Regions from separate parts of the Micromonospora aurantiaca ATCC 27029 genome, predicted to be linked through region 2. Evidence: riboswitches for the same ligand, from Rfam matches in the RefSeq annotation. Region 2 holds a riboswitch; the other holds the start of a gene.
The links. Region 2 has a riboswitch for cobalamin ahead of MICAU_RS13095 (ribonucleoside-diphosphate reductase subunit alpha). Riboswitches for the same ligand answer to the same signal wherever they lie in the genome.
Positions count from the first base shown of each region.

Region 1: linked by a shared signal. The riboswitch ahead of MICAU_RS19560 (peptidase) and the one ahead of MICAU_RS13095 (ribonucleoside-diphosphate reductase subunit alpha) in region 2 are both predicted to bind cobalamin.

Region 1 covers NC_014391.1:4,462,513-4,476,829, forward strand. Annotated here, with positions in the region: gene MICAU_RS19555 (SCO2322-related protein) at 19-504, opposite strand; gene MICAU_RS19560 (peptidase) at 540-1,583, opposite strand; cobalamin riboswitch at 1,680-1,803, opposite strand; gene MICAU_RS19565 (alkaline phosphatase PhoX) at 1,945-3,105, opposite strand; gene MICAU_RS19570 (beta-1,3-glucanase family protein) at 3,284-4,876, opposite strand; gene MICAU_RS19575 (hypothetical protein) at 5,048-5,488, shown strand; gene MICAU_RS19580 (polysaccharide pyruvyl transferase family protein) at 5,949-7,274, opposite strand; gene MICAU_RS19585 (alkane 1-monooxygenase) at 7,422-8,612, opposite strand; gene MICAU_RS19590 (TetR/AcrR family transcriptional regulator) at 8,742-9,341, shown strand; gene MICAU_RS19595 (DUF190 domain-containing protein) at 9,495-9,845, opposite strand; gene MICAU_RS19600 (putative inorganic carbon transporter subunit DabA) at 9,842-14,074, opposite strand; gene MICAU_RS19605 (carbonic anhydrase) at 14,166-14,317, shown strand, end outside.
Region 2 covers NC_014391.1:2,982,148-2,996,464, reverse strand. Annotated here, with positions in the region: gene MICAU_RS13110 (acyl-CoA thioesterase) at 1-374, shown strand, start outside; gene MICAU_RS13105 (LysE family translocator) at 378-1,001, shown strand; gene MICAU_RS13100 (PrsW family glutamic-type intramembrane protease) at 1,093-1,938, opposite strand; cobalamin riboswitch at 2,059-2,272, shown strand; gene MICAU_RS13095 (ribonucleoside-diphosphate reductase subunit alpha) at 2,389-4,785, shown strand; gene MICAU_RS13090 (ribonucleotide-diphosphate reductase subunit beta) at 4,776-5,804, shown strand; gene MICAU_RS13085 (MFS transporter) at 5,826-7,061, opposite strand; gene MICAU_RS13080 (condensation domain-containing protein) at 7,100-8,539, opposite strand; gene MICAU_RS13075 (glycosyltransferase) at 8,554-9,774, opposite strand; gene MICAU_RS13070 (DegT/DnrJ/EryC1/StrS family aminotransferase) at 9,880-11,154, shown strand; gene MICAU_RS13065 (inositol-3-phosphate synthase) at 11,194-12,414, shown strand; gene MICAU_RS13060 (acyl carrier protein) at 12,491-13,735, shown strand; gene MICAU_RS13055 (class I adenylate-forming enzyme family protein) at 13,732-14,317, shown strand, end outside.

The DNA.
Region 1 (14,317 bases), 1.5 Mb from region 2:
GTGCGCCGCCGGTCACACCTAGGGAGCGGCGATGCTCGGCGGGGCGCCGGCGCCGAAGGACCAGCCCTCGACACTGCCCGGCGCGGGGTTGTAGCCGGTCGCCCCCGACGTGCTGTAGGACCAGGAGCCGCCGCTGGACGCATGCCAGTACGACCAGTACGCCGTGGCCGGCGGGGTGTTGACGCACGGCTCGGTCGCGGCGGTGGGCTTGCCGTTGATCCGGCAGACGAAGGCCAGGCCCCAGCGGGCGGTGCCGGTGACTGTGAAGCCGGCGGCCTGAAGCGCGGCCAGGCCGGTGGCCGGATCGCCCGGCGCACAGGCGACCTGGACGCCGCCGCCGAGCGTGGCGAAGTCGACGACCACCGTGACTCCCGAGGTGCCCGCGCAGGCGGCGGCGTGCGCCGCCCGGGGCGCGGGTTCGACTGCGGTCAGCGCGACGCCGGCCACGACGGCGGCCAGGAGACCGGCCAGCCAGGTGCGGACTGTGGAACGATGACGGAACACGGATCCTCCTGTGATCGGGCGAGCGGCGAAGCGGTTCACGGGCAGGCGAGTGCCGGTGCGCCGGGGTCGGCGCCGACGGCGGACAGACGGGCGTACCCGATCCCGGTGAGACCGAGGACGGCCTGGGCGGTCGCCCGGGGTGCGGTGGCCGGGTCGAAGCCGCCGCCGTCGAAGTCGACAGCGCCCCTGTCGGCCGGCGCCCCGGCGCAGCCGACCTGGAGTCCGGCGAGGAATGCCCGGGCCCGCGCCCAGGCCGGCAGCCGGTGGCCGTCGCGCAGGGCCTGCGCGGCGAGGCCGGTGCTGTTGGCGTTCGGCGTGCCGCCCGCGTTGGCGAAGCCGCCGTCGGCACGCTGAACGGACACCAGCCAGCGCAGCCCGGCGGCGGCGTCGGCCGGACGGTCCGCGGCGCGCAGCGCCTGTGCCGCGAGCGCGGTGGCGTCCACGTCGGACGTGCAGACCGGTTGCGCGGGCAGCAGCGGGTAGCCGCCGTCCGGGCACCGGGTGCCGGCCAGCCAGGCGGCCGCCGCCGGTGGCGCTCCGCCCGCCGTACGGTCCAGCGCCAGCAGCGCGAAGGATTGGCTGAACGCGTTGCTGTAGTCGCCGTACGCGGACCGGTCGCTGAACCTGCCGGCCGGCGTCTGGAGCGAGCGCAGCCGGGCGATCAGGTCCACCCCGCCGACGTCGGCCGGGTCGCCGCCGCGCACCTGCACGGCGAGGGCGAGCTTGGCGGTCGCACCCGCGTACGCCTCGGAGACGCCGTCGCCGAGGTAGCCGTCGCGGATGTCCGGCCGGGTGACCCAGGCCAGCGCGTCGGCGCCGTGGTCGTCGGCGACGCCGGTGGCGGCGAAGGCGAACACGGCGTCGAGGGTCAGCCCCTGGTCGGGGTACGCGACACCGTCGAAGACCGCCTCGAAGCGTTCGCCGTCGACGAGTTGCCGGGCGAGCCAGCCGCCGGCGGCCTCCGGGCGGGTGAGGGCGGCGCGCTCGGGGGCGGCGACGGCGGGTGTGGTGAGGGTGAGAGCGGCGAGTACGCCGCAGAGGAGCGCGAGCAGGCGGTGCCGGCTTCGGCGGACGACCATCGGAAGCGCCTTTCCGGCCCGGCGGTCGCAAGCCCGGACGACCGCGGCAACGCCGCGTCGACCGGGACTCCGACCCGTGGGCCACGACGGGTGGGGAGCGGATGCACGCGTACGACGGGTATTCGGGCTCGCCGCCGCAGATTTCTCTGGGCGGCCTACCGTTGCGGGCCAGCGCCGGATTTCGACCGGTCTTCCCCCGCACGTACACGCGGTGGTTCAGTTGTCGCGACAGTCTGCTGTGGCCGGAGCGCCGATGTCAATGCGCCAGGATCCGGACACGTGCCGTGACGGCCGGCGGGACGCCCGGTGAAGACCGGGCGTCCTCGACCTCGTGGTCACTGTCAGCGGGGCCGGGAGCCGGTCATCGGCGGAACGGCCCGGTGACGCAGTAGGTGATGCCGCCGGAGGACGAGCCGGTCGTGCCGCGTTGCGACGAGAAGTACAGCCGGTCCCCCGCCGGGGTGAACGCCGGCCCGGTGATCTCCGAACCGCTCTGTCCGGTGATCCGCAGGAAGACCGAGATCTTGTCGTCGGGCGTGATCATGCAGATCTCCATGTTCCCGCCGTCCTCCGCGACGTACAGGTCACCGGCAGTGGACCCGGTGATGTTGTCGACCCCGGTCAGCGGAGGGGTGCCCGGACTGACCAGGTTGTCGTCGTAGGCGAGCTCGTACGTGCCGGCGGCCAGGTTGACCTGCCACACGCGGTTGTCGCCCTTCGTGGTGAACCAGACGGTGTCATCCGCGTAGTGACAGCCCTCGCCGCCGTTGAACGTCTTCGCGCCGGACACCTGCTGCCGGGTCGGGGTGGGCGAGCCGTCCGGGTCGGGCACCGTGGCCCAGGTGAACGTGCCGGAGGTCGCCGTACCGGCGCGGAAGACCTGGAGGGTTCCGGCGGAGAGGTCGCCCCAGGTGGTCGGCACGAACCGGTAGAACTTGCCGTCGGTCTCGTCCTCGGTCAGGTAGACGACCCGGCGGACCGGGTCGGCCGCGGCCGCCTCGTGCTTGAACCGGCCCAGCGCGGGACGCGCCACGGCGGTCCCGCCGAGGGGGTACGTCTCGAAGACCCGGCCCAGGGACACCTCCTCGCAGGAGAGCCAGGTGTTCCACGGCGTCTTCCCGCCGGCGCAGTTGTTGTTGGTGCCGGAGAGGATCCGCGACGCCCCGACCACGGCGCCGCTGGAGTTGAAGACGAGGCGTGAGGCACCGCCGCCCGCACCGGCTGACACCTCGGAGTTCGACACGTAGATCCAGCCGGTGCCGTTCGGGAACACGGCGCCACCGTCCGGAGCGTCGTGCCAGGTGTACGACGTCCCCGGCACCGTCCGACGGGATCGTGCGACGATCGAGCTGGTGAAGCCGGCCGGCAACTGGATGCCGTTGGCGTCGGCGGGCTGGAGCCCACCATAGGGGCCCGCCGCGTTCTGCGCCGGGGCTCCGTACGCCGCCGACCACGCGGTGAACGGCAGCGCGACAGCGCCCGCACCGACGACAGTGGCCCGCAGCATTGCTCGACGATCCATGGAACCTCCTCGGTAGGTTCCCCAGATCTGACCGGGCGGAGCTTACGCACATCGATCTGTTGGATGAACGTCGATGGACGCCTCGGTGCGCGGCGTCGTGTCACCGGCCGTCTCGTCCGTCGCCTGCCGGTGACGGGAGCGACTCGCGGTCGGCCCCCGCCACCGTTCGCATGGCTGGTCAGCCCTTGCGCCACTTCTGGTTGGCCGTGCCCCCGCAGTCCCAGAGCTGGAGCCTCGCGCCGTCGTTGCCGTTCCAGTCCTTGATGTCGACGCACTTGCCGGCCTGGAGGTTGACCAGGTCTCCGGCCGCGTTCAGGGTGAACTGCTGGGCGCCGGTGCCGTTGCAGGTGTAGAGCTGCACCGCCGCCCCGTTCGCGGTGGACCCGGCGTCGATGTCCATGCACTTGTTGTTCTGGCTCTTGAGCGCCGTGCCGCTGAACGTCCACTTCTGCGCGTTGGTGTTGTTGCAGTTCCACATCTGCAACGGCGCGCGGTCGACGAAGTTGGAGCTCGGCACGTCGATGCACTTGTTGTTCCAGTTGCTGACCACTGGCACCCCGGTGGTCGGGGTGCCGCCGCCACCGCCGGTGAACGGGCTGAGGATCAGTCCGGCCGAACGGGGATCGCCGTCGTGCACCAGCGACTCGAATCCACCGACGTCGTCGAAGGCGAACGCGTACGCCCGGCCGTCGGTCATGTTGGCGTGGATCAGGCGTGCGTACTGGTTGGTGGGGTTGCTGCGGTAGAAGTCGGCGGCGTTCGTGCTCGGCTGGGTGTCGACGGTGCCGAGCGTGCCTCGGTTGAGGGCGGCGCAGAGCGTACGCGAGATCGGGCCGACCACCTGGTCGTTCGGCGCGGGCAGGTCGCCGTCGCAGCCCCAGACGCTGGCCGAGGAGGGCCGGTTGAAGGAGGCGACCACCTGGCCGCTGCCGTTGGTGAAGGTCATGGTGTTGCCCGAGGTGCGGCCGTAGTACCGGATGGCCGGCTGGTCGGCGAAGGGCGCCACGGTCAGGGTCTTCGTGGTGTACGCGTTCCACGCGGACGCGATGTACGAGTCCAGGTAGGTGGTGCTGAGCAGGCCGGCCCCGGCCGCCTTGCCCGGAGCCAGGACGCGCAGGACGGTCCCGTCGGAGCGGGTGTGGACGGTGCCGGCCCAGCCCGGCTGCGCCCGGATCCCGTCGATGACCGCGTTGCGTCCGTTGGCCACCACGTCGCCGGTGCGCTTGGTGACGCCGTTGGCGCCGGTCACGGTGACCGCGTGCGGGATCGCGAACATGTCGACCTGGGAGCTGTTGAGCCACAGCCCGGAGTCGTTGTAGGTGAACTCGCTCCAGTCGAAGAGGATGTCTCGGTTCGCGTCACCGGCCGCCCAGGGCGCGGGCTGCACCAGTCCGTCCGGGGTGAGGAAGAACTTGAGCTTCTGCCCGAGGGAGAAGTAGGCCCGGCCGGAGAAGCCGCGGGGGAACTGGATCGTGGTGCTGCCGCCGTTGCCGGGGCCCGGTATCGAGACGTCCGGCGCGGGCGACGGCGGGAGCTGCCCGCCGGTCCACGGTACGAATCCGCCGCCGGAGGTGACGTAGCCGAGCCGGCCGGAGGACAGCTGGACGCCGATGACGTAGAGGTGGACCGGGTCGCTGCGGCCGGTGGTGTTGGTGACGGTGACCGGCAGCAACGCCGGTCCGACCGCCTGGGCGGGCGTAGCGACGACGGCGCCGGTGAGCCCGGCGAGCAGGGCGGACGCGGCGGCGAGCAGCCTTCTTCGGAGACGCATGGGGACACCTCGCGGGAGACAGGGGGACGGGAGAGCGCTCTCTCAGCAGGGTCCAATTGTTAATATTGTTTGTCAATAGGTGGTTGCCTATGGATCAGGGCCACGGCGAAGGTCACCGGTTGATTAAGATCCACTACGGAACAGTCGACTGTGGATTGGGTAGGTAGGTACATGAAACGCATGCTTTCGGCGCTGACGGCGCTGGTGACCGTCGCGGCGGGCCTGACTGTCGGCGCCCCCGCCGCCCAGGCGGCCGGCTCCTGCTCGGGGACCATCACCTACAGCCAGGTGCAGTCGTCCGGGCTCGGTGAACTGGTGATCTACTACAACAGCAGCAACGGGGGCACCAACAGCGCCTGCTTCTACCACCGCGGCGCGGCGTACGGGAGGTCGGCGCCGACCTTCGTGCAGATCTACCGCTGCGCGGAGCGGTCGGGCGAGGGCGCGCACTGCACCCGGTCGGGCGGCGCGGACACCAATTCCGGTGACTTCAGCTATTACGCCGGCCCGGTCGCCGTCACCGGTACGGCGAACTACTGCGTCGAGGCGGTCGGCTACATCGGATGGGCCGGTGAGCGCCACCAGATCTACAGCCGCCGCCAGGGCTGCTGAACCCGCTCCCCTCCCCGGACCGGGGCCGGCGCACGATGAGCGCCGGCTCCCCGGCCGGGCCGGGTCAGGGTCGGCGGCGACCCGGCCGAGGAAGGCCGAGACCCCGGCGTACGGCCCGTGGTCGCGGTGGCAGTCGTAGCGCTCCGCCCCGTCCGTCACCGCAGGGCCCACCGCCGCAGGGGCGGGCGCCCGGGAGCGCCCGCCGGGCCGGCAGTTACCAGCACCACTCGATCCACAGGCGGCGTGCGCCGGACACCAGGCGGAGTGCAGTCGTGCGACGGATGGTCATCGTCCTCATAGGAACCTCCGATGTGATGCACCTCGGGGCTGGCCCAGAGCGTAATTCCGGTCGATGGAAATAAGAAGGGTTCTCGCGATTCGCGGCGGGCTGATCGCACCGCCACGCCGAACGCCGCCGTCGCGGCGCCGGCCATTCCGCTGCCGAGCAGGCGTACGACGGTCAGCGCGACAGCATCCGGCGGACCCGGCGGCCCACCGCTTGCTTGACCTGGTCGCGCAGTGGCTGCGCGCGGCGTGCCGTGAGCTTCTGCTGCAGCGTCCGGTTCTCGTCCCGCAGCCATTGGATGCGCGTCAGCAGTTCCTCGGCCGTGTAGGCGGAGGCCGGCCGGACCGCCGGCGGGTAGACGGTTCGGCGGACCTGCTCGTCGAAGCGGGTGGCGCTGTCCCCGTCGGCGAACGACAGGCCGAGGTCGTGCTTGGCGAGGAACGCGGTGATCCGCGCGAAGCGCTCCTTGTGGCCCTCGTTCAGGGCCGTGTAGTCGGCTTCCTCGTAGAGTCGGGCGGCGTCGACGTCGGCCAGCACGTCGCGCATCAACCGGTGCGGGATGTCGAAGTAGCGGGCCAGTTCCAGGGTGCGCGAGTCGTGTGCGAGGAGATACCCGGGAGTGCCGGAGATCAGCGCCGTGATGGTGCCGTGGATCCGGGTGCCGAAGGCGAAGTCGAATCCGGAGAGATACTCCATCCAGGGCCACGGGTCCATGAACATCCGCACCTTGTCCTCGACGAAGAGCGGGTGTGAGGTGTGGATCGGCATGTCGTCGGTCTTGCCGCGCAACTTCGGTGCGTCGCCGTAGAGCAGGGTGCCGAGGGTGTACAGGCCCTGCGCCACGTAGCGCAGATTCGGGTAGCGCTGGTGGTGGTGCTGGACGATCGGGGCCAACGCGCGGACGTACGGCGAGATGACGAACGCGAGCCGATCCTCGGTGTCCAGGGTGGCCTTCGCCTTCTCGACCCGGAGGCTGTCGCCGTGCAGGAACATCGACGGACAGCCGATCTGCTCGACGGCGGAGAACCCCAGCGTACGCAGGTAGTTCTCGCTGATCTCGCCGCGTACGCCGATGCTGTGCGATCGGTCCAGCACCGCCCGGCAGAACGCCTTCACCGGCTCGTCGATCGGGCGCAGGTACTCCCGGTCGCCGTCCACGTCGGTCTGCGCCCCGACCCCGAGCACCACCACCGGGATCTTGAGCCGCTCGATCAGCCGGGTCATCGACGTCAACCGGTTCACGTAGTCGTGGCGGAACGCGTTCGCCAGCGGGATCACGAAGACGTCGTACTTCTCGTTGATCTCGTCGGCATCGCGCGGGTCCGTCCGGAACCGCGACGGGGTGATCTCCGCCGTCGAGGTGGACAGCAGCTTGTGCGCGGCGTGGCTGAAGACCAGGTTGCCGCTGTTCTTGCCGATCCAGTCCCGCTCGTAGGTCTCCTCGGCGGTGACGACGTCGAACGGGCCCTTGCGGGCTCGCAGCAGGATCCGCTGGTGCATCCGGGGTGTCCACCCTTCGTCCCGGACGCCACGGCGCCCGGCGAGGCCGAAGCGGCGCGACCGGCCGGGCACGGCCCCGTTCCGTGCAGGAACCGAAATCCTACGCCCTGACACGGAGAGGTGCCGTCAGACCTACACCGGGTCGGGTCAGGCGGCGTGGACCGCTGTGGTGTCCGCTGCGGGCCGGCCGTAGCGGCGACGCAGTCGGGCCTCGGCGCGGGGGTTGCGATTGGCGAGGTTCAGGTCGCCGCCGTAGTGCGCCAGAACCCGTGGGTTCATCACCCGGTACCACAGCGGCGGAACGAGAGCGAGCAACACCATCGAGGCGTAGCCTCCGGGCAGTCGCGGCGAGACGTCGAAGCTGCGCAGCGTCTGGTAGCGGCGCAGCGGGTTGGCGTGGTGGTCACTGTGGCGTTGCAGTTGAAAGAGGAACACGTTGGTGACGACGCGGTCGCTGTTCCAGCTGTGCCGTGGGTCGACCTTCTCGAAGCGGCCGGTGGCGGTGCGCCGGCGGCACAATCCGTAGTGCTCGAGGTAGTTGACCGCTTCCAGCAGCGAGAAGCCGACGATCGCCTGCAGGAACAGGAAGGGCACGAGCCGCCAGCCGAACACAGCGATCAGCAGGGCGAAGAGCACGACGGTCATGAGCCCGGCGTTGAGCAGGTTGTTACGCAGCGTCCACGGGCTCTTGTGCCGCAGCCGGAAGCGGCCGATCTCCAGCCGCCACGCCGAGATGAGGCTGCCCCAGACCGTACGCGGCCAGAACGAGTAGAAGCTCTCCCCCAGCCTGGCGCTGGCCGGGTCCTCCGGTGTGGCGACACGGACATGGTGCCCGCGGTTGTGCTCGACGTAGAAGTGGCCGTACCCGGTGGGCGCGAGGGCGATCTTCGACAACCACCGCTCGACCGTTTCGCGCTTGTGGCCGAGCTCGTGTGCGGTGTTGATGGCCAGTCCGTTGACGATCCCGATGGTGGCGACCAGGCCGGCGGCGCCGGCGGCACCGAGGCCGCCACGCGTCCAGACCCACGCTCCGAGCAGCAGGGCGGCGTACTGCACCGGCAGGAACAGGAACGTGATCCAGCGGTAGTAGCGGACCTCCTGCAACCGCCGGGCGATGTCGTCGGGCGGGTTCTCTCCGTCGTCACCGAGCAGCACGTCGATGATCGGGATGAGTCCGAAGACCACCGCCGGGGTGAGCCACCAGGCAGCGGGTCCGGCGCCGGCCTGCCACAACGCGTACGCCAGAAACGGCAGCACCGGCACGAGGAGAGCCAGTGGCCACAGGTGCTTCTTGCCGTCACGCCAGCCGGCGGCTGGAGCATCGATCGAGGTCTGCATGTACCGCCTCCGGAGTGTCGAGCGCTGCGTCGACTGTCACACGGATAACCACGCTTGACAATATCCGGCTCTGCGTCAATTGAGTAGACACGCAAGGCATGTGTGTCTACTCGATAGACTCGACGCACCATGGCCGCCCCTCCGCCTTATCGCCACACCGCGCGCCGGCACCTGCGTGACACGGTCATCACGGCCGGCCGCGACCTGGCGATCGACCGCGGCTGGGACGCGGTACGAATGGCCGACGTGGCGGCCCGCGTGGGCGTGAGCAGGCAGACGCTCTACAACGAGTTCACCAACAAGGCCGGACTGGGCGAAGCCATCGCACACCGCGAGATCGACCGGTTCATGGACGGTGTGCGGGAGGCGTTGTCCGCCCACGGCGGCGACGTGCGAGCCGCCGTCCATGCCGCAGTCACGTTCGTGTTGACGCAGGCCGGCACCGACCCGCTGGTCAAAGCCGTCCTCAACAGTGCCCGGGGCACCGACGCCCTGCTCCCCTACCTGACCACCCGCGCCGACCTGGCCCTGGCCGCCGCCGTCACGGTGCTGAGGGAGTGGGCGGACACGCACCTGCCCCGGGTGCCTCCCGATGAAGTCGCCGTCGGCGCCGAATCCCTCGCGCGACTGGTCGTCAGCCACATCGTGCTGCCGACGGCGCCCGTCGACAACACCGCCGACACCCTCGCCGAACTGGCACAACGCTTCCTGGACCCGCCGCGCGCGTGAACGAGCGCATCAGCTGGGATGCGGGCGTCGGCCGGGTGCGTACAGCGGCGGACGACCGGACGTGCCCGAGGGCCTCCTCGGCCGGGTCCGGCCGCCACGGCGGGGCGGGGCGGGGCGGCGGTCGCCACCCCGCCCGGACGCGACTCGCCCCCTTCAGGTCACCGGGCCCGCCGGTCGATCGGCGCCGAAGTACTCGGGCCGGCTCACCCATGCCTCACTGACGAACATGACGCCGGGCCGGTGGGCCAGGATGTCGCGCAGGCCGACGGCGACCGGCTCGGCCCGCTCGAGCGGCAGCACGGCGATCACCATGACGAGTCCGGCCCGGTCGTTGAAGAGCAGCCGGCCCTCGTGGGTGCCGTGGTGGCCGAAGCCGGAGACCCCGCTGAGGCTGGTCCAACCGCTCACGCCGGAGGCGTGCAGCAGCGTCCGGACGGCGTCGACGTCGTCGGCGCGGGTCACGACCTCCACCTTGACCATGCGCGTCAGTCCGAGCTCGTTCATACGCTGTACTCCTTCTCTGGGCCGAGGGCCGGGAGCGGCGTGGTGCGCCGGGATCCGCCCGGGTCACTCCATTCGCCGGTACGGGGGTCGATGACGGTCAGGGACATCCAGCCGCCGTCGATCAGCTGGCGCAGGGCCGGGTTGCGGCCGAGCACGGTGTCGACGAGGTGGTGCGGGGCGTGGACCACGGCGAGCAGCCGCAGCGGGTCGTGCGCCGGCCGTGTCCCGTCGTCGACGGACTGCAGCGGCAGCCCGGCACGCAGGTCGCCACCGGATCCGGAGAGGACGCCGAGCGCGTCGCCGAGGACGGTGTGCACGGTCTTGGTGCCGGCACCGAGGCGGTGCGGATCCACCGTGGAGAAGTAGTACTGGAGGTTGATCCAGGACGCCACGACGAGCGGGCCCGTCATGATCGTCTCCAGCGCGACCGCGTCCGGATCCGCGGTCCAGTCGTAGGAGTGCAGGAACGTGCGGCAGCCGAGATCGCGCCCGGCGCTCAGCTCGCGCGGCGCGGCGATGAACGCGGCGTTGCCGGCCAGCGCCCACTCCGGCCGCACCTGGGCCCAGTCCGAGGCGCGGCCGGGCAGGTGGCGGGAGCCCGGCCGGCCGGGCAGCCGGGTGGCCCGTTCCGCGCGCAGACCCGCTCCCGCCTCGGCGAGCCGGCGCGTCAGGTCGTCGACGTGCGGGCGCAGCCGGACGGGGACGGTGTCGACATCGAACAGGCGCACCTCGTCGGTGACGGTGTCGTGCTCGCCGGCCAGGACGTGGGTGTCGGCGGGCAGGTGGATCCCCCGGGCGACCAGCGCCTCGCGGATCTCGGGCCGGTTGAGCAGCGCGGCGACCAGCCGGGCGCTGACCCCGCCCCGGTTGCCGCCGCAGGCGCCGCAGTCGAGCGCGGCCGCGTAGGGGTTGTTGGTGCTGGTGGCCCCGTGCCCGCAGAGCAGCACCAGCGGGGCGAAGCCGGTCGTCAGCCCGACGGTGCGCAGCGTCGCCTCCGCGTAGTAGACCTGCTCGTCGAGGGTCAGGGCGGCGGCGAGGTCGGCCACCGTCGGCGCGGTGTCGTCGGCGGGTGGCGCGAACCGGCCCGGCGCCACGGCGCGCACCGCCAGGGCGGCGGTGGCGAGCACGCCGGCGACCTCCACGAAGGCGAACGCGCCGACCGGGTCGGCCTTGGCCGAGGCGAACGCCCGGCGCCACGCCTGCCGGGCCCGCCGGCGGCGTACCCGCGTGGCGTCGGCGGTCTCCCCGACGGTGGCCACCGGTCGCATGAGCACCGGGCAGCGGTCCCGGCCCCGGGCGGCATCGGCCGCCACGGTGCGCACGGGTAGGCCGAAGAAGCCGGCGAAGCCGTAGGTGTCCACCGGCCCGGCCGCCTCCAGGTGCCGGCGCAGGCCCTCGCTGCGCACGTCGATGCAGAACACCGCCTGGGCGAGCGGGGTGACGCGGGCGGCGCGGCGTGGGCGCGGCCGCGCCCCGTGGTCCAGCCGGTTCCGCAGCCGACGCCGGTATGCGTGCTCCGCGGCGGCGAGCCACACCTCGGCCTGCCGCGCCGGGGACAGCTCGGCCACCACGTCGCGCACCACCGCCACCGTCTCCTCGGGCAGCAGCGCCAGGGCCGGCGCGTCGACGCCGAGCGCCGCGACCAGCCGGGCGAGAGCCGCCGGCTCGTCCGTCCCCGGCGCACCGGCGGCCGGTACGGTCCCCGCCGTCCCGGCGGTGGGCGTCGACACGGCGGTCGGCGTCGCGGCGGTGGGGGTCGTCGCGGCGGTCACCGCTTGGAGCGTCGGCGGGACGCCGAGGTGGCGGTGGGTGGCGGTGCCGGCCAGCGCCAGCTCGTAGCTGAGCCGGACCGCGAGCAGGTCCAGCGGGGTCAGGTCCGGTCGCTCACCGGGACGCGTCTGAGACCAGCGGGCGTAGCCGGCCCAGCCCGGCAACCGGAGCAGGGACCGGGTGAGATACGCCGGCCAGGCCGCCGGCGCCACGCCGAGGGCGCGCAGGAGCAGGGCGACTGCCCGCTCGGGCTCGGCGGGCAGCGCGGCGACGAGTGCCCGCAGGCCGCTGACGCCCGCGCGGTCGACGCCGGCCACCCGCCGCCAGCGCGCCCAGCAGCTCTCGTCGGCCGGGCCGGGAACCGGCCAGCGGGCGGCCGGACGGCCGCAGTGCGCCGCGCACCAGCCGGCCACCAGCTCGTCGACGTCGGCGCCGATCCGGGTACCCAGGACCCGGTCGAGCAACTCGGCCAGGGTGAGCGGGTCCGGGTCGGCCTCGACGGCGGGCCGGGTCACCGCGAGCCGGCGCCGCGCCACGGCGAGCAGGTCGGGTGGCGGGGGCGGTCCGTCGTGCACCGGGTGGGCCAGTGCAGCGACCTGGAGGTCCGCGGCCATGATCGACCGTCCGCCGAGCGTGACCGGCGCCGAGGCCGCCGGGGGGAGCACCGCGGTCAGGTCGGCCGGCTCGATCTCGCCGTCGCGCAGCCGCCGCCGGTACTCGTCGGCCGGCAGGTGGGTCCGCGCGCCGCCGAGCGCCCGCAGCTCGGCAGTGGCCCGCGCGAACGGCACCCGCTCCCGGCCGGCGAGCGGGTTGACCGCCACGAACGTGTCCAGCGGCCAGACCGCGGCGACGTGGTCACCGGCAGCGGCCAGCGCGGCGACGACCCGGGCGGCGTCCGACCGGTCGGACGCGTCGCGGCGGCGTACGGCGGTCACGGCCCAGGCGGCCGGCTCCCCCGCCGCCACGCCGGCGGACCGGCGCCACCACGCGCCGGCGCCGTCACGCCAGGCCCACCACCACAGCGCGGCGCCGTGCCGGCGCACCAGGAACGCGCCGGCGACGGCCACCAGGGCCAGCGTGACCGCCGCGACGCCCACCCCGGCGTCCGTCACCGAGGTCGGCAGCCCCAGCCACCGGGCGACGGCCCGACCGGCGACCAGGTAGCCGCCGGCCAGCGCGCCCGCCGCGAGGGTGATCGCGACAGCGGTCCGCGCCGGCACCTCGCGGTCCGCGAGCGCCGACCGCACCGCGGTCAGCGCGGCCGCACCGGCCAGGACGGCGCTGAGCAGGCCGCTCGGGCTGGCGCCGAGCGACAGCTCGGTGAGCGCCACGGCGGCGAGCACCGCCGCGCCGGCCAGCGCCACGGTCCGGGTCCGGGGCGGGCCGACCGGGCGGGGCGCGGCCGCGGTCCGCGCCTGGGCCTGGAGCGCGCCGCCGGCGGACAGGAACGCGTACGCCTTGTAGACCGCGTGCCCGACCAGGTGCACGGCGGCCAGGCCGAACGCGCCGAGCCCGCACTGGGCGAGCATGAAGCCCATCTGCGCGACAGTGGACCGGGCGAGGGTGCCCTTGACGTCGGTGCGCACCGCGGCGAACACCGTCCCGGACACCGCGGTCACGAGGCCGGTCAGCACCATCGCCGGCATCACGCCGGGTGTGGCGACCACCACCGGCGCCAGTGTGATCATCAGGAAGCCGGCGATGTTGACCATGCCTGCGTGCAGGAAGGCGGAGACCGGGGTCGGGGCGTCCAGGGTGTACGGCAGCCAGCGGTGCGCCGGCACCTGGGCCGATCGCACCGCGCCGGCCACCAGCAGCAGCCCGCCGACGGCGGCCAGGAGCCAGCCGGGCCGGTCGCCGGCGGCCGCCCGGACCGCGTCCAGGTCGGCGTCGCCCGTCGGCGCGACCAGCAGCGCCAGGCCGGCGACCAGGGCCACGTCGCCGACGAGGAACACCGCCCGGGTACGGCGCACCGCCGCCCGTACCCGGGGCTGCTCCCGGTAGTAGCCGATGAGCCCGATGAGCAGGTGCCCGGCCGCGATCCAGCCGACGGCCAGTTGCACGAGGCTGGGCGCGGTGGTCATCACCAGGGTCGCCGTGGTGGCCGCCGCGATCCGGGCCTGCAGGGCGCGGGCGCCCGGCTCGCCGTCGAGATAGCGGCGCGCGTAGCCGGCGACGACGGCGGCGAGCCCGCAGACGAGGAGCGCGAACAGCGCAGTGAACCGGTCGAGCCGGATCCCCACGGAGAACGCCGGCCCGGGTGGGTCGAGCCGGAGCAGGAGCGCCGGGACCACCGGGTCGTACGCGACCCGGGCCAGCAGCACGGCGGCCGCGGCGGCGGTGAGAGCGAGCAGCGCCCCCACCACCCGGGCGGCTCGACGGGGATCGGGTACCGCCAGCGCGCACAGCGCCGCCGATGCGGGCCCGGCCAGGACTCCCAGAACCAGTGCGACGGACATCGTCACCTCCTCAGACACGCGCACTGTATTACACGATTCCTAATTCGTGTATCGTGAGACGCACGACAGTGGCTCGGCACGAGGAGGAGCGATGGACGCGACCGGATCCCCGTCGCAGGTGTGGCAGACCAGCCCGAGCTTCGCCCTCGCCCGGCTACGCGCCGGGCACCACCGGTTCCGGGCCGGCGGCCTTCCCGTCCCGTCGGCCGGCGCGACACCGGTGGCCGCGGTCCTGTCGTGCGC
Region 2 (14,317 bases):
CCGGTGTGGTCGCCGCCCGCCACTCCGACGGCCCGGCCGTCACCGCCGCCATCGACGAGACCGCGTTCCTGCGGGCGGTACGCGTGGGGGACGTGGTACACGTGGACGCCCGGATCACCTGGGCCGGCCGCAGCTCGATGGAGGTGGCGGTGAAGGTCAGCGCGGACCGGTGGGACCGCGCGGTGCCGCCGGTGGACGTGGCGACCGCGCACCTGGTGATGGTGGCGGTGGACGACGAGGGGCAGCCCCGGCCGGTGCCGCCGCTGCACGCCGAGACCGACGGCGACCGGCGGCGCTACCGGGAGGCGCAGATCCGGCGCGAACACCGGCTGGCGCTGCGCCGGGCGCTGCTCGACGGCGCCGGGGAGGGCTGAGCGGTGCTCGGACTGTCGGCGGCCACGCTCGCGGGTTACCTGGCCGCCATCGTGGTGCTCATGCTCACCCCGGGGCCGGACATGATGTTCGTGCTCGCGAACGCCACCCGGTACGGCCCACGGGCGGGCGCGGTGGCCGCGCTCGGGGTCGCCGCCGGGGAGGCGGTGCACGTCGCCGCCGTGGTGGCCGGGCTCGCCACGCTGATCGCCGCGTCCCCGGTGCTGTTCACCGCGATCCGGTGGGCCGGTGCGGCGTACCTCATCGTGCTGGGCCTGCGGGCGCTGCGCGGCACGGGCCGGCCCGGCGCACCGGCGGACCGGCCGGACGGGGGTGCCGGGCGGGCGTTCCGGCGCGGGCTGCTGACGAACCTGCTCAACCCGAAGATGATCCTGTTCAGTGTGGCGTTCCTGCCGCAGTTCGTCCGGCCCGAGGCGGGCCCGGTGGCGGCGCAGCTGGTGCTGCTCGGCGTGCTGTTCGTCGCGGTGCAGCTCGCCGTGGACCTGGCGCTCGGGGTGGGCGCCGGGCGGTTCGCCAGGCGGTGGGGCGACAGCCGCTGGTCACGGCGCGTCGACCGGCTCTGCGCTGTCGCCTTCGTCGCGCTCGGCGTCCGGCTGGCCGCCGGCTGAGACGCACCGGGGCGCGGTGCGGGCGTCGGCTGGTCGGCGGTCGGCAATGCCCGGGCCGGTTGATCGACTCCATCACGCCGAGGTGGCGGCATCAGAAGTGCTCCGACCCCGCCACCTCGGCGAACTGGCGATGATCATGAGGCCGGTCCCGGTTCGGCTCCGCCGGCGTCCCGGACGCGGGCGGCCGCTCGCGGTCCAGGTGCAGGCGCAGCAGCACCCAGCCCAGCGACACGGCGCCGATGAACACGTACGCGGGCTGGGTGCCGAACGTGTCCCAGCAGGTGTGCAGCGTGACGGCGGCGGCGAAGGTGAGCAGGAACGCCGCCAGCTTCCGGCCGCCGGGCGCGGCGGCGAACGTGAACAGCGCGGCGGCGGTCAGCCCGGTCCAGGCCAGGTGCGCGGCGGGCGCGGTGAGACCGCGTACCAGCAGCGTCCGCTCGACCGCGCCGAGGTTGCCCTCCGACCCGACGAACGCGGCGAACGCGTAGCCCATGGTCTCCAGCGCGGCGAACCCGGCGCCGGAGGCCACGCCGATCACCAGGCCCTGCGCCGGGGACGGGTGCCGCCGCCACAGCAGCAGGATGCCGGCCGGCACGATCAGTTTGGCGGTCTCCTCGGCCAGGCCGACGAGCGCCATCGGCAGGACGCCGAGGCGGTGCAGGGCGCCGTACTCCAGCCAGCCGGCGGCGACCACGCCGACCACGCCGCCGAGGAGCGCGGCGACGCCGACGACGGAGCCGGGGACCGGGCGGCGGGCCGGCCGTCCCTGGGCGAAGGCCAGGAACGTGGCGGGCGCGACGCACGCGCCGAGCACGATCAGCGCCGGGACGAACGTGACGGTCCCGGTGCCGGCGAGTGTCTCCAGCACCAGCAGGTGAAGCCCGACGCCGACGAGCAGGACCGCCACCCACGCCCAGCGGCGTCCGGTATTCCCCATACCGCCGAGTATCGCGCCCGCCGGCTCGCGCCGGAATCGGGGGTAGGCACTGTGGACAGTGAGATCATTCCGACACGCCGACACGACATCTGGTGTTGCACGCAAGCCCTCACCGCCATATATGGTGGTGCCGCAGCTGGTTCGGCCGAGCCCTTCGGGGCGGGCCGAGGCAAGAGGGAACCCGGTGGGAATCCGGGACTGCCCCGCAGCGGTGAGTGGGAACGACAGCCGTCAACAGCACTGGGCCACCGGCCTGGGAAGCGACGGCCGGTAGGCGACCGGCGACCCCGGTCGGGCCCGCGAGTCCGAAGACCTGCCAGCGCGCCGTACGCCTCCGCGTACGGCGGCCGGAGGTCGCGCGGGACGACCGACGCCAGCAGCCGGGCCGGCCGTGCGCCGCGCCCGTTGGCGTCTCCCGCCGTCTCCAGACGGTGACAGCGAGGAGAGGTCATGACTGTCGTGCAGGAGAGTCCCCCGTCCGGAACCGGCGGGTCCGAGACCCGCCGGCCGGCGATGCGGGTACGCAAGCGGGACGGCGACACCGAGCCGGTGGACGTCGGCAAGATCGTCCGGGCGGTCGAGCGCTGGGTCGCCGACCTGGACGAGGTGGACCCGCTGCGGGTGGCCACGAAGACGATAAGCGGGCTCTACGACGGGGCGACCACCGCCGAGCTGGACCGGTTGTCGATCCAGACCGCGGCGGAGCTGATCGGCGAGGAGCCGCAGTACTCGAAGCTGGCGGCGCGGTTGCTCGCCGCGTACGTGGACAAGGAGGTCCGCGGACAGGGCGTGGCGAGCTTCAGCCAGTCGATCGCCTACGCGCACGGGCTGGGACTGATCGGCGACGAGACGGCCGGGTTCGTGGCCCGGCACGCCCGCAAGCTCGACGACGCCGTGGACCCGGACGGCGACCTGCGGTTCGAGTACTTCGGACTGCGCACGGTGGCCGACCGCTACCTGCTGCGGCACCCGCAGTCGCGGCTGGTGGTGGAGACGCCGCAGTACTGGCTGCTGCGGGTGGCCTGCGGGCTGTCCCGCACCCCGGGCGAGGCGGTCGGCTTCTACCGGCTGATGTCCAGCCTGGCGTACCTGCCCAGCTCCCCCACGCTGTTCAACTCCGGCACCCGGCACACCCAGATGTCGTCGTGCTTCCTGGTCGACTCGCCGCGCGACGAGCTGGACTCGATCTACGAGCGGTACCACCAGGTGGCGAAGCTGTCGAAGTTCTCCGGCGGCATCGGCATCTCCTGGTCGCGGGTACGCGGCCGGGGCGCGCTGATCCGGGGCACCAACGGGCGCTCCAACGGCATCGTGCCGTTCCTCAAGACGCTCGACGCCGGGGTGGCCGCGGTCAACCAGGGCGGCCGGCGCAAGGGCGCGGCCTGCGTCTACCTGGAGCCGTGGCACCCGGACGTGGAGGAGTTCCTGGAGCTGCGGGACAACACCGGCGAGGAGTCGCGGCGTACGCACAACCTCAACCTGGCCAACTGGATCCCGGACGAGTTCATGCGCCGGGTCGAGGCCGACGGCGAGTGGTCGCTGGTCGACCCGTCGGACGCCCCGGAACTGCCCGACCTGTACGGCGAGGCGTTCGACGCCGCGTACCGGGCGGCGGAGAAGAACGCGGTCCGCACGGTCCGGGCGCGGGACCTGTACGGGCGGATGATGCGCACGCTCGCGCAGACCGGCAACGGCTGGATGACGTTCAAGGACGCCGCGAACCGGCTGTCCAACCAGACCGGCGAGCCGGGCAACGTGATCCACCTGTCCAACCTGTGCACCGAGATCCTGGAGGTCAACGACGACGCCGAGACGGCGGTGTGCAACCTCGGCTCGGTGAACCTCGGCGCCCACGTCACCGCCGACGGCGTGGACTGGGAGCGGCTGCGCGCCACGGTCCGCACCGCCGTGGTGTTCCTCGACCGGGTGATCGACATCAACTACTACCCGGCCGAGCAGGCGGCGGCGTCGAACCCGCGCTGGCGGCCGGTCGGGCTCGGGCTGATGGGGTTGCAGGACGCGTTCTTCACGCTGCGCCTGCCGTTCGACTCGGCGCAGGCCAAGGAGCTGTCCACCCGCGTGCAGGAGGAGATCCTGCTGACCGCGCTGGAGACCTCCGCCGGGCTGGCCGAGCGGTTCGGGCCGCATCCGGCGTACCCGCAGACCCGGGCCGCGAAGGGTGACCTGCACCCGGACCTGTGGGGCGCGGAGCCGGCGCAGGCCGGACGGTGGGCGGCGCTGCGCGAGCGGATCGCCGTCCACGGGCTGCGCAACTCACTGCTGGTGGCGATCGCGCCGACCGCCACCATCGCCTCCATCGCCGGCTGCTACGAGTGCGTGGAGCCGCAGGTGTCCAACCTGTTCAAGCGCGAGACCATGTCCGGGGAGTTCCTCCAGGTCAACACGTACCTGGTGCGGGAGCTGAAGGCGCGCGGCCTGTGGACACCGCAGGTCCGCGACCGGATCAAGCGGGCCGAGGGCTCGGTGCAGGACATCACCGAGCTGCCCGCGCCGGTGCGGGAGCTGTTCCGCACCGCCTGGGAGCTGCCGCAGCGGGCGCTGATCGACCTGGCCGCCGCGCGGGCGCCCTTCATCGACCAGTCCCAGTCGCTGAACCTGTTCCTGAGCGCGCCGACCATCGGCAAGCTGTCCTCGATGTACCTGTACGCCTGGAAGGCCGGGCTGAAGACCACCTACTACCTGCGTTCCCGTCCCGCCACCCGCATCCAGCAGGCCACCGTCGCGCCGGTGCTCGCCCCGGTCTCCGGCGTGGTCTCCGCCGTGAGCGACGACGAGGCGCTGGCCTGTTCCCTGGAGAACCCCGAGAGCTGCGAGGCATGCCAGTGACCACCACCGCACCGACCCGGCACATGCTGCTCGACCCCGGCATGGACCTGACCCTGCGGCCGATGCGCTACCCGCGCTTCTTCGACCGGTTCAAGGACGCGATCAAGAACACCTGGACGGTCGAGGAGGTGGACCTGCACTCGGACCTCGCCGACCTGGCGAAGCTGTCCCCGGCCGAGCGGCACCTGGTGTCGCGGCTGGTGGCGTTCTTCGCCACCGGCGACACCATCGTCGCCAACAACCTGGTGCTCAACCTCTACCAGCACGTCAACTCCCCGGAGGGCCGGCTCTACCTGTCCCGGCAGCTGTTCGAGGAGGCGGTGCACGTCCAGTTCTACCTGAACCTGCTCGACACGTACGTGCCGGACGAGAAGGAACGGTTCGCCGCGTTCGACGCGGTGGAGAACATCCCGTCGATCGCCCGCAAGGCCGAGTTCTGCTTCCGGTGGATCGACTCGATCTTCGAGCTGCGCGAGCTGCGGACCCGCGCGGACCGGCGGGCGTTCCTGCTCAACCTGATCTGCTTCGCCGCGTGCATCGAGGGCCTGTTCTTCTACGGCGCGTTCGCCTACGTCTACTTCCTGCGCTCCCGGGGACTGCTCAACGGGCTGGCCTCCGGCACCAACTGGGTGTTCCGGGACGAGTCGATGCACATGGCGTTCGCCTTCGACGTGGTGGAGACCGTACGCGCCGAGGAGCCGGACCTGTTCGACGACGAGATGGAGCGGCAGGTGAAGGAGATGCTGGCCGAGGCGGTGGAGTGCGAGGTGAGCTTCGCCGAGGACCTGCTGGGGCAGGGCGTGCCCGGGATGTCACTGGCCGACATGCGCGAATACCTCCAGCATGTGGCCGACCGGCGCCTCGCAGTGCTCGGCATCGCCCCCATGTACGGCAGCGGCAACCCGTTCGCGTTCATGGAGTTGCAGGACGTGCAGGAGCTGTCCAACTTCTTCGAGCGCCGGGTGTCGGCGTACCAGGTCGGGGTGACCGGCTCGGTCACATTCGACGACGACTTCTGAGCGCCGCCCCCGCCCCGGCCGTCACGGCCGGGGCGGGACCGGGCTCTCGCCGGGCAGCGCCGTCGCCCGGACCCGCCCGATCAGCGCCACCACGGCGACCGCCATCACGGCCACCACCACGAACGCGCTGCGCAGGTCCAGGGCGCCGGCGAGCAGGCCGATCACCGGCGCCGCGAGCAACGCGCCCGGCCACTGGCCCATCGCCACCACCGAGACGCCCTCACCCGAGGTGAGGCCGGGCTGCTCGCCGGCGAAGCCGAGCACCGTCGGGGTCACGCACGCCAGGCCGAAGCCGAGCAGTCCGAAGCCGGCCATCACCGCGGCCGGATGGGGGTACGCCACCGGCAGCGCCACGCCGGCGGTGGCGACGAGCGCGGACAGCCGGACGAAGCGGATCCGTCCGAACCGGCCGGCCAGCCGGTCGCCGAACAGCCGGGCGACGGTGGCGGCCAGCGACAGGCAGGTGTACGTGGCCGCGGCGAGCACCGCGGCAGCGCCCGCGACCTCGGTCGCGTACAGCGCGCTCCACTGTGCGCCGGCCATCTCGATGAACGAGGCGAGGAACGCGATCACCGCGAGCAGCAGCAACTGCGGGGTGAACCGGTCGCGCAGCCGCCGCCGGTCCTCGCCGTCCTTCGTCTCCTGCCGGGGCGTGTCAGGCAGCCAGCGGTGCGTACCGACCAGCAGCGCTCCCAGCAGGACGCTGGTGACAGCCATCTGCGCCGACGGGGACATCCCGATCGCCGCGGCGCCGGTGCCGCACAGGCCACCGGCCAGCATGCCGATGCTGAAGCCGGCGTGGAAGGTGGACAGGATGGGCCGCCCGTAGCGCTTCTGCACCTCGACCGACTGGGCGTTCATCGGCGTGGCCAGCAGGTTCGCCGCGAAGCCCCAGACCGCCAGCCCGCCGACAAGCGCCACCACTGTGGTGGACGCGGCCAGCAGCGGCGCGTTGACCAGGATCAGCGCCGCCCCGGCCAGCGCCAGCCGGCGGGTGTTGATCCGGCTGATCAGCACCGCCACCACGACCAGGGAGACCAGCTCCCCGGCGTTCGTGGCGATGTTGGCCAGGCCCCAGCCGGTGTTGCCGACGCCTACCGCGTCCCGCACCTCCGGCACGCGGGCCGACCACCCGCCGATGGCCAGGCCCATGATGACGAAGAGCAGCGCCACCGACCAGCGGGCCCGTACGGCCGAGCGTGGCACCGGCGGCGCGGGCTGCTCCGTCGTGTGCTGGTTCGTCGAGGTGTCCGTCATGGTCGTCGTACCTCTCTCCGATCGGTCCGTCGGAACTCCTACCCGATCGCGTGGTCGAGGAAGCACGCACCGTCAGGAAGGTGTACCTCCGCCGGGGTGGTCCCGGGGTCGGTGACGAGCGCCGAGACCACCGCGACGTAGTCGTCGATGAGCCCGCGGACGAGGTCGTCGCCGAAGACACCCCGGTTGCGGATCACCACGCCGCCGGCCCGGTCGTCGTCCACCACGACGATCGGTGAGCCCCGCTTGACCCAGACGGGCAGGCATTCGGGCGGCACGTCGGCGGCGACCACCGGCGGCGGTGTGCCGGGCGCGGGCCGGGCGGTGATGTCGACCGGCTCCACCCGCAGCCCCGGGCAGTGCAGCACCGGCGACGCCGACGCGGCGGACTGGAACCAGGCGTCGAACAGGTGGTTGTCCGGCCAGGGGCGGATCGCCGCGAAGTCGGGGCGGACCGCCCGGGCCAGCCGGTGGAACGCGGTGGCGTGCGCGACGGCCTCGGCCAGCGAGGCGTGCGCGGCGTCTACCACCGCGCTCATCGGCGCGTCCGCCGCGACCGCGACGGGCAGGTAGACGTTGTTGGTGAACTGGCCGACGAGTTGCCGCGACAGCGGGCTCTCCCGGCCCAGCGTGGTGGTGCCCAGCACCACCCGGGGCCGGCCGGCCCGCCGCGACAGCAGCACCAGGTAGGCGGCGAGCAGCAGCACGTACGGGCTGGTGCGGGCCCGCCGGGCGGCCGGGCGCAGCCGCGCGGTGACCTCGGGCGGGAACGCGAAGCGGGTGGCCACCTCCGCGCTGAGCGCGACGTCCGGCGCCGGTGGCGACGCCGGGAACAACTGGTACGGCTCCACCGGCCGCAGCCGGTCCCGCCAGTACGCGGCCCGGGCGGCGGCGTCGACGCCGTTCCCGGCCTGCTCCGCCTCCTGGAGCGCGGCGAGTGCGGTGTGGTCCACGCCCAGCGGCGGCTGCGGATCGGCCGCGCCGAGCCGGGCCGCGTACGCGTGGCACAGGTCCTCCACCACGACGCGGCACGACCAGCCGTCGGAGACCATGTGGAAGAAGCAGAGCGCGAGCACGTGCTCGGTCTCGGAGAGCCGGACCAGGGCGGCCCGCCACAGCGGCGCCCGGCCGGGGTCGAACTCGTCGTTGCGGTGCGCGTACGCGATCCGCTCGACGCGGGCCTGCTGCTCAGCCGGCGGCAGGCCGGACAGGTCGACGTACTCCAGCGGCGACTCCACGTGCGGCAGGATCCGCACCTCGGGCTCCACTCCGATGCGGTCGAACCGCATCCGCAGCGCGTCGTGCCGGTCCACCACGTCCTGCATCGCCTGCCGCAGCACGTCGACCCGCAGGGTGCCCCGCAGCCGGCGGAACTCCACCACCACGAGCCGGGCGGCACCGGGACGGGCCGGGTCGAGCGCGGTCATGAACTCCCACATCATCTGCTGGCCGGGGGCCAGCGGAAACGTCGTCGGCACTGCGACTCCCCCCGTCAGGCCGCCACCGGCGGCGCGGCCACCGGCGGGACCGGTCGCCGGTCCACCTCGTCCGGCCGGCGGTCCGCCCCGTCCGGCCGGTAGTCCGTCCCGTCCGGCTGGCAGTCCGTCCCGTCCGGCTGGTAATCCGCCTCGTCCGGCTGGTAGTCCGCCTCGTCCGGCGCGCGGAAGCCGGTGAAGAGCAGGTCGGGGCGGCCGAGCCGGAGCGAGGTGACGAACGCGGCCCCGTCGAACAGCGTCTCGATCGCCGCGCAGGCCATCGACTCGGCCACCGCGCGCGGTCCCCGGTCACCGCCGAGCCGGCCGGGTGTCTTCGCGGCGATCACGGCGGCCGCGACGGCCGGTACCGCGAGCAGACTGCGCCCTCCGCTGCGCCGGGCGGTGAGCAGCCCGGCCAGGGCGGTCACCGCGAGCGTGCTGGCGGTGTTGAGCACGAACCGGCGCCGGTGCGGGTGGGCGAGGCAGAGCCACTGCTCGGAGCGCCCGTACGTGGTGAACCGGTAGGCGACCGCGCGGAACGTGTCGGCGACGCCGGTGTCGTGGGTGATCACCCCGCCCGGGTCGGTGAGCAGCGCGTAGCCGGCGTCGGTGAGCAGCAGCCCGAGGTGCAGGTCCTCCCCGCCCAGCGGCATCGGGGAGTCCTCCGGGAATCCGCCGACCGCCTCGAAGACGGAGCGCTTCAGGGCCATGTTCGCCCCGGCGCCCCAGGACACGCGCTCGTAGTGCAGCGGCCGGGTCAGGTCGCCGAGCAGCAGGTGCGAGCGGCGCATCACGCGGAAGAACGCGCTGTCGCCGGGCTCGACGACCACCGGGCCGGTGACGCCGGCGACCTCCTCGCCGGAGGCGCGCAGCCGGGCCGCGTACCGGGTGATCAGATCGGCCGGCACCCGGCAGTCGGAGTCGGTGAACAGCAGCAGGTCGTAGCGGGCGTGCCGGACGCCCAGGTTCCGTTTGGCCCCGACGTGCCGGGGGCCGCGCACGTAGCGGGCGCCGTACTCGGCGCAGGCGGCGCGGTGCGCGGCGGCCGCGGCCGGCGCCGAGTCGTCGACGACCACCACCTCCACCGGCTCCGGGCAGTTCGGGGCGGCGTCGCGCAGGCTGCGGAGCTGGCGGCGCATCTCCGCCACCCGGTCCTTGACCGGGATGACGACGGAGACGCCACGCGCGACGGCGCGAGGTTCGGTCGGTTCGCCCACGGGCGATGCGGATCGGCTCATACCCCGAGGTTCGACCACCGGGATACAACACCGATACACGGCTCCGGCCGTCCCGGCTATCGCGTGTGTACCGCTGATGTATCGATGAGCATCAAGGTCGAAGGCATGACGACCTCCATCCCTCTCGACCGGCGGCTCGCCGTGGACGGTGGCCGGCCGGTCCGCCCGCCCGACCGTCCATGGCCACGCTGGCCGATCCCCGCGCCGGACGCCGCCGGCAACCTCTCCGCGGTGCTGACCGGCGGCCGGTGGGCGATCAGCAGCCCGTCGGTCGGCGACGCCGTCCTGTTCGAGCGCCGCTTCGCGGCCGACTTCGCCCGCTACGTCGGCACCCGCCACTGCGTACCCGTCGACCACGGGTCGAGCGCCCTGGTGGTGGCCCTGGAGTCACTCGGCCTCGGCTACGGCGAGACGGTGCTCGTACCGGCGCTGACCTGGACCGCCTCCGCGACCGCCGCGCTGCGCGCCGGCCTGGTCCCGGTGCTCGTCGACGTCGACCGTGACACCGGCTGCGTCGGGCCGGACGACCTCGACCTGTCGGTGGACCCGCGTGCCGTGGTCGCCGTGCACTGGGCCTCCAACATGGCCGACGTGCCGGCGCTCGACGCGGTCACGAGGCCGCGCGGCATCTCCGTCGTGGAGGACTGCGCGCAGGCCCACGGCGCCACCTGGCAGGGCCGTCAAGCCGGCTCGCTCGGCCGGCTCGGCTGCTTCAGCTTCCAGCACGGCAAGGTACTCACCTGCGGTGAGGGCGGGGCCGTGGTCACCGACGACGACACGCTCGCGCCGGTGCTCCAGGAGCTGCGGGCCGACTCGCGCCGCTACCGCGGCGACCGGACGCCCCCGGGGGAACTGGACCTGGAGGAGAGCGCCGGTGTGCAGGGGGCCAACTTCTGCCTGGACGAGTTCTCCGCCGCAGTGGCCTGCGCGCAACTGACCACCCTCGACGAGCAGCACGAGGTACGCAACCACAACTACCGGCTGCTCGGCGAGCTGCTGGACGGCCTGGACGGCGTACGGCTGCTGCGACCCGCGGCGGGGCAGACGCGCATCTCGATCTACGAGGGCACGATCGTCTTCGACCAGTTCCCGGCCGGCATGGACAACGCCGCCGTGGCCGCCGCGCTCACCGCCGAGCTGAGCCGGCGGTTCTACTGCACCGACGAGCCGCTGCACCGCAGCCGGCTGCTCCAGCCGTGGACGAAGCCGCTGCTCGCGCCGCTGGCCGAACGCTTCGCGGCGATCCACCGGGAGCGCACGTACCCGAACACCGAGTGGCTCGCCGCCCACACCGTCCAGACACACCACAGCACCTTCCTCGGCGCCGAACAGGACATGGAGGACATCGCCGCCGCCGTCACCAAGGTGCTCACCCGCTGAACCGCGCCGTCCCGGCGCACCCAGAGAAGGAGTCTTCCCGTGACCGTCACCCAACGCGAGACCTCGCACGCCCCGACCCCGTCCCCCGACACGGACGCGCCCGTCGGCGTGTGGCTCAACGGCGCCCGCGGTTCGGTCGCCACCACCGCGATCACCGGTCTGCTGGCGCTGCGCGCCGGCATGGCCGACTCGACCGGCTGCGTCACCGACACCGGCATGCTGCGCGACGCGCCGCTGGCGAGCTGGAACGACCTGGTGGTCGGCGGGCACGACATCGTCGACACGCCGCTGGAGAAGAAGGCCGAGTCGCTCGTCGACTCCGGGGTCATCCCGGCGCCGGTGCTGGCGGCCGTGCGCGGCAGCCTGCCCGAGGTTGAGCAGAACCTGCGCACCGGGTACGACGCGCGTACCGAGACCGCACCGCTGGCCGAGGTGGTCGACCGGCTGGCCGGCGACATCGAGGAGTTCCGCAGCCGTTACGGGCTGTCCCGGGTCGTCGTCATCAACGTGTCCTCGACCGAGCCGCCGGCCGACCACCGGCCCGAGTACGACGACCTGGACGCGCTGACCCGCGCCATGGCCGACCCGGACGACAAGGCGCTGCCGGCCAGCTCGGTGGTCGCGTACGCGGCGTTCCAGGCCGGTTGCGGCTTCGTCGACTTCACCCCGTCCACCGGCGCCCGGCTGCCCGCGCTGGAGATGATGGCGCAGCGGGAGCGCGTGCCGTTCGCCGGCTCCGACGGCAAGACCGGGGAGACGCTGCTGCGTACCGCCCTGGCGCCGATGTTCACCTCCCGCGCCCTGCACGTGCTCTCCTGGGCCGGGGTGAACCTGCTCGGCGGCGGCGACGGCGCGACGCTGGAGGATCCGCGCAACGCCCGCAGCAAGCTCAGCTCGAAGTCGGGCGTGCTGCCCGCGCTGCTGGGTGAGGACGTCACGGCCCCGCTGCACATCGACAACGTGCCGGACCTGGGCGACCACAAGACCGCCTGGGACCACGTCTCGTTCGAGGGGTTCCTGGGCGTCCGGATGTCCATGCAGCTGACCTGGAGCGGGGTGGACTCCACGCTGGCCGCCCCGCTCGTGCTCGACCTGGCCCGGCTGACCGCCGCGGCGCACCGGGCCGGCCACGTCGGCCCGATCGAGGAGCTGGGGTTCTTCTTCAAGGACCCGATCGGCACCGACGAGCACGCGCTGGCCGAGCAGGCGCAGGCGCTCGCCTCCTGGGCCAACGGTCTGGACGGCCGCGCCGGCAGCTGACCTTCGTACCGGCCGCCGGCGCGGCACCCTCCGCGCCGGCGGCCCCGCCCCACGTACCCGCATCGAGGAGTCCCCCATGTCCCACCACGTCCCGAACGCGCCGGACCGGCCGACCACGGATCCGGTGTGGACGCCGATCCTGACCGGCCTGCACGCGACCGCGCTGGACTGTCTCCAGACGAGCTTCGCCCTGCTGGCCGACCATGCGAACGGGTCCGGCAGCCACCTCGCCCTCGGCGCCCGGTACGGGTTCCGCACCCGGGACCAGGACGGCCTGGTCACAGTCGAGGCGACCTCGGACGACCGGGCCGCCGAGGCGGTCGACCTGCTGGGCCTGCGGGTCGAGGGCCGGTGGATGCAGCTCGACGGCCCGCAGGTGCGGCGGCTGTGCGCGCCCGGCCAGCCGCTCTACGTCACCGCCGACGCGTACAACCTGCCCTGGTGCCCCTACCACGAACACGAACACATGCGGCACAGCTTCCTCGTCACGGCCGCCGCGCCGGACGAGGTCACAGTGGTCGACGCGTACCACAACGACACCGCCTGGGGCCCCGCGCGTCCCGGCGTGTGGCGGCTGCCCGCCGCCGCGTTCGACACGGCGCTGGCCGGCGGCGCGCACACCCTGGCAGTGACGGCGCACCCGGCCCCGGAGATCGACGTGCCCGCCATGCTCGCCGGCAACGCCGCCCGGGCCGGCCGGGCCCGCCCGGAGATCGACAACTACCTGACCCGCACCGGCGCCGCCCTGGACACCGTGGCCGGGCTGCACCGCTTCGTCCTCGACGTCTGGCTGCTGGCCCGCGCCCGCGACCTGCACGAACGCTGGCTCGCCGCGGTCGCGCCGGAGGCCGCCGCCGCGCTGGCCGGGCAGGCCGCGCGCTGGCAGCAACTCGCCACGCGCAGCTACGTGGCGCTGCGGCGGGCCCAGGCGGGCCGGCCGGCCGCGCCGGAACTGGCGGACGCGCTCGGCGAGCTGATCGCCGACCACCTGGCCGCGCTGGAGTCGATCGCCGGGCCGCCCGGCACGACCGGCGACGCCGCCGCGCCGCCCGCGCCGGAGAGGGCCGGTGACGACGGGGTACGCGCGGCGGTGCTCGGCGCGCTCGGCGACACCCTGGACCTGGACGGCTCGGCCCTGCGCACCACCGACGTGCTCCGGGAACTGCCCGGCTTCGACTCGTTCCGGCTGGTCGACGTCATCGACCGGGTCGAACGCCGGCTCGGCGTCGAGGTGCCGGCCACCGCGCTGTCAGCGGCCGACCTGCGCGACGTCGGCTCCCTGTGCGCCATGTTCGGCGCCGCCACCGGAGGTGCCCGATGAGTACCGAACTGCTGCACGACCTGCTGGACCGCACCGCCGGCGCGCGCCCCGACGCGCCCGCCGTCGGGGACGGGACCGTCGAGTTCACGTACCGTCAGGTGCGGGCCGACAGCCTGCGCCTGGCCGGCTGGCTGCGCGGGCAGGGCGTCCGGCGCGGCGACCGGGTGCTGGTGGCGCTGCCCGCCGACGCGGCCCTGCCGGCGCTGCTGTACGCGGTCGCCCGGGCCGGCGCGGTCTTCGTCGTCCTCCGGACGCCGGCCCCCGAGGTCGCCCTCGCCCACGTGCTCGACGACGCCGAGCCGGGCCTGGTCCTCACCGACGACCCGGTCCTGACCGGCCTGTCCCGCGCCCGCGGCGTCCCGGTGCGCGGCGCGGCCGAGGCGCGCCGCGCCGCGTCCGGCGTGGCCATCGGCGGCGCGCCCGCCGGTCCGGCCCCGCTCGCTGTCGACCCGGTCTGCCTGATCTACACCTCCGGCAGCACCGGCATGCCGAAGGCCGTGGTGTCCACGCACGCCCAGGTCACGTTCGCGGTCCGGGCGATCCAGTCGGAGCTGCGCTACCGGCCCGACGACGTGGTGCACG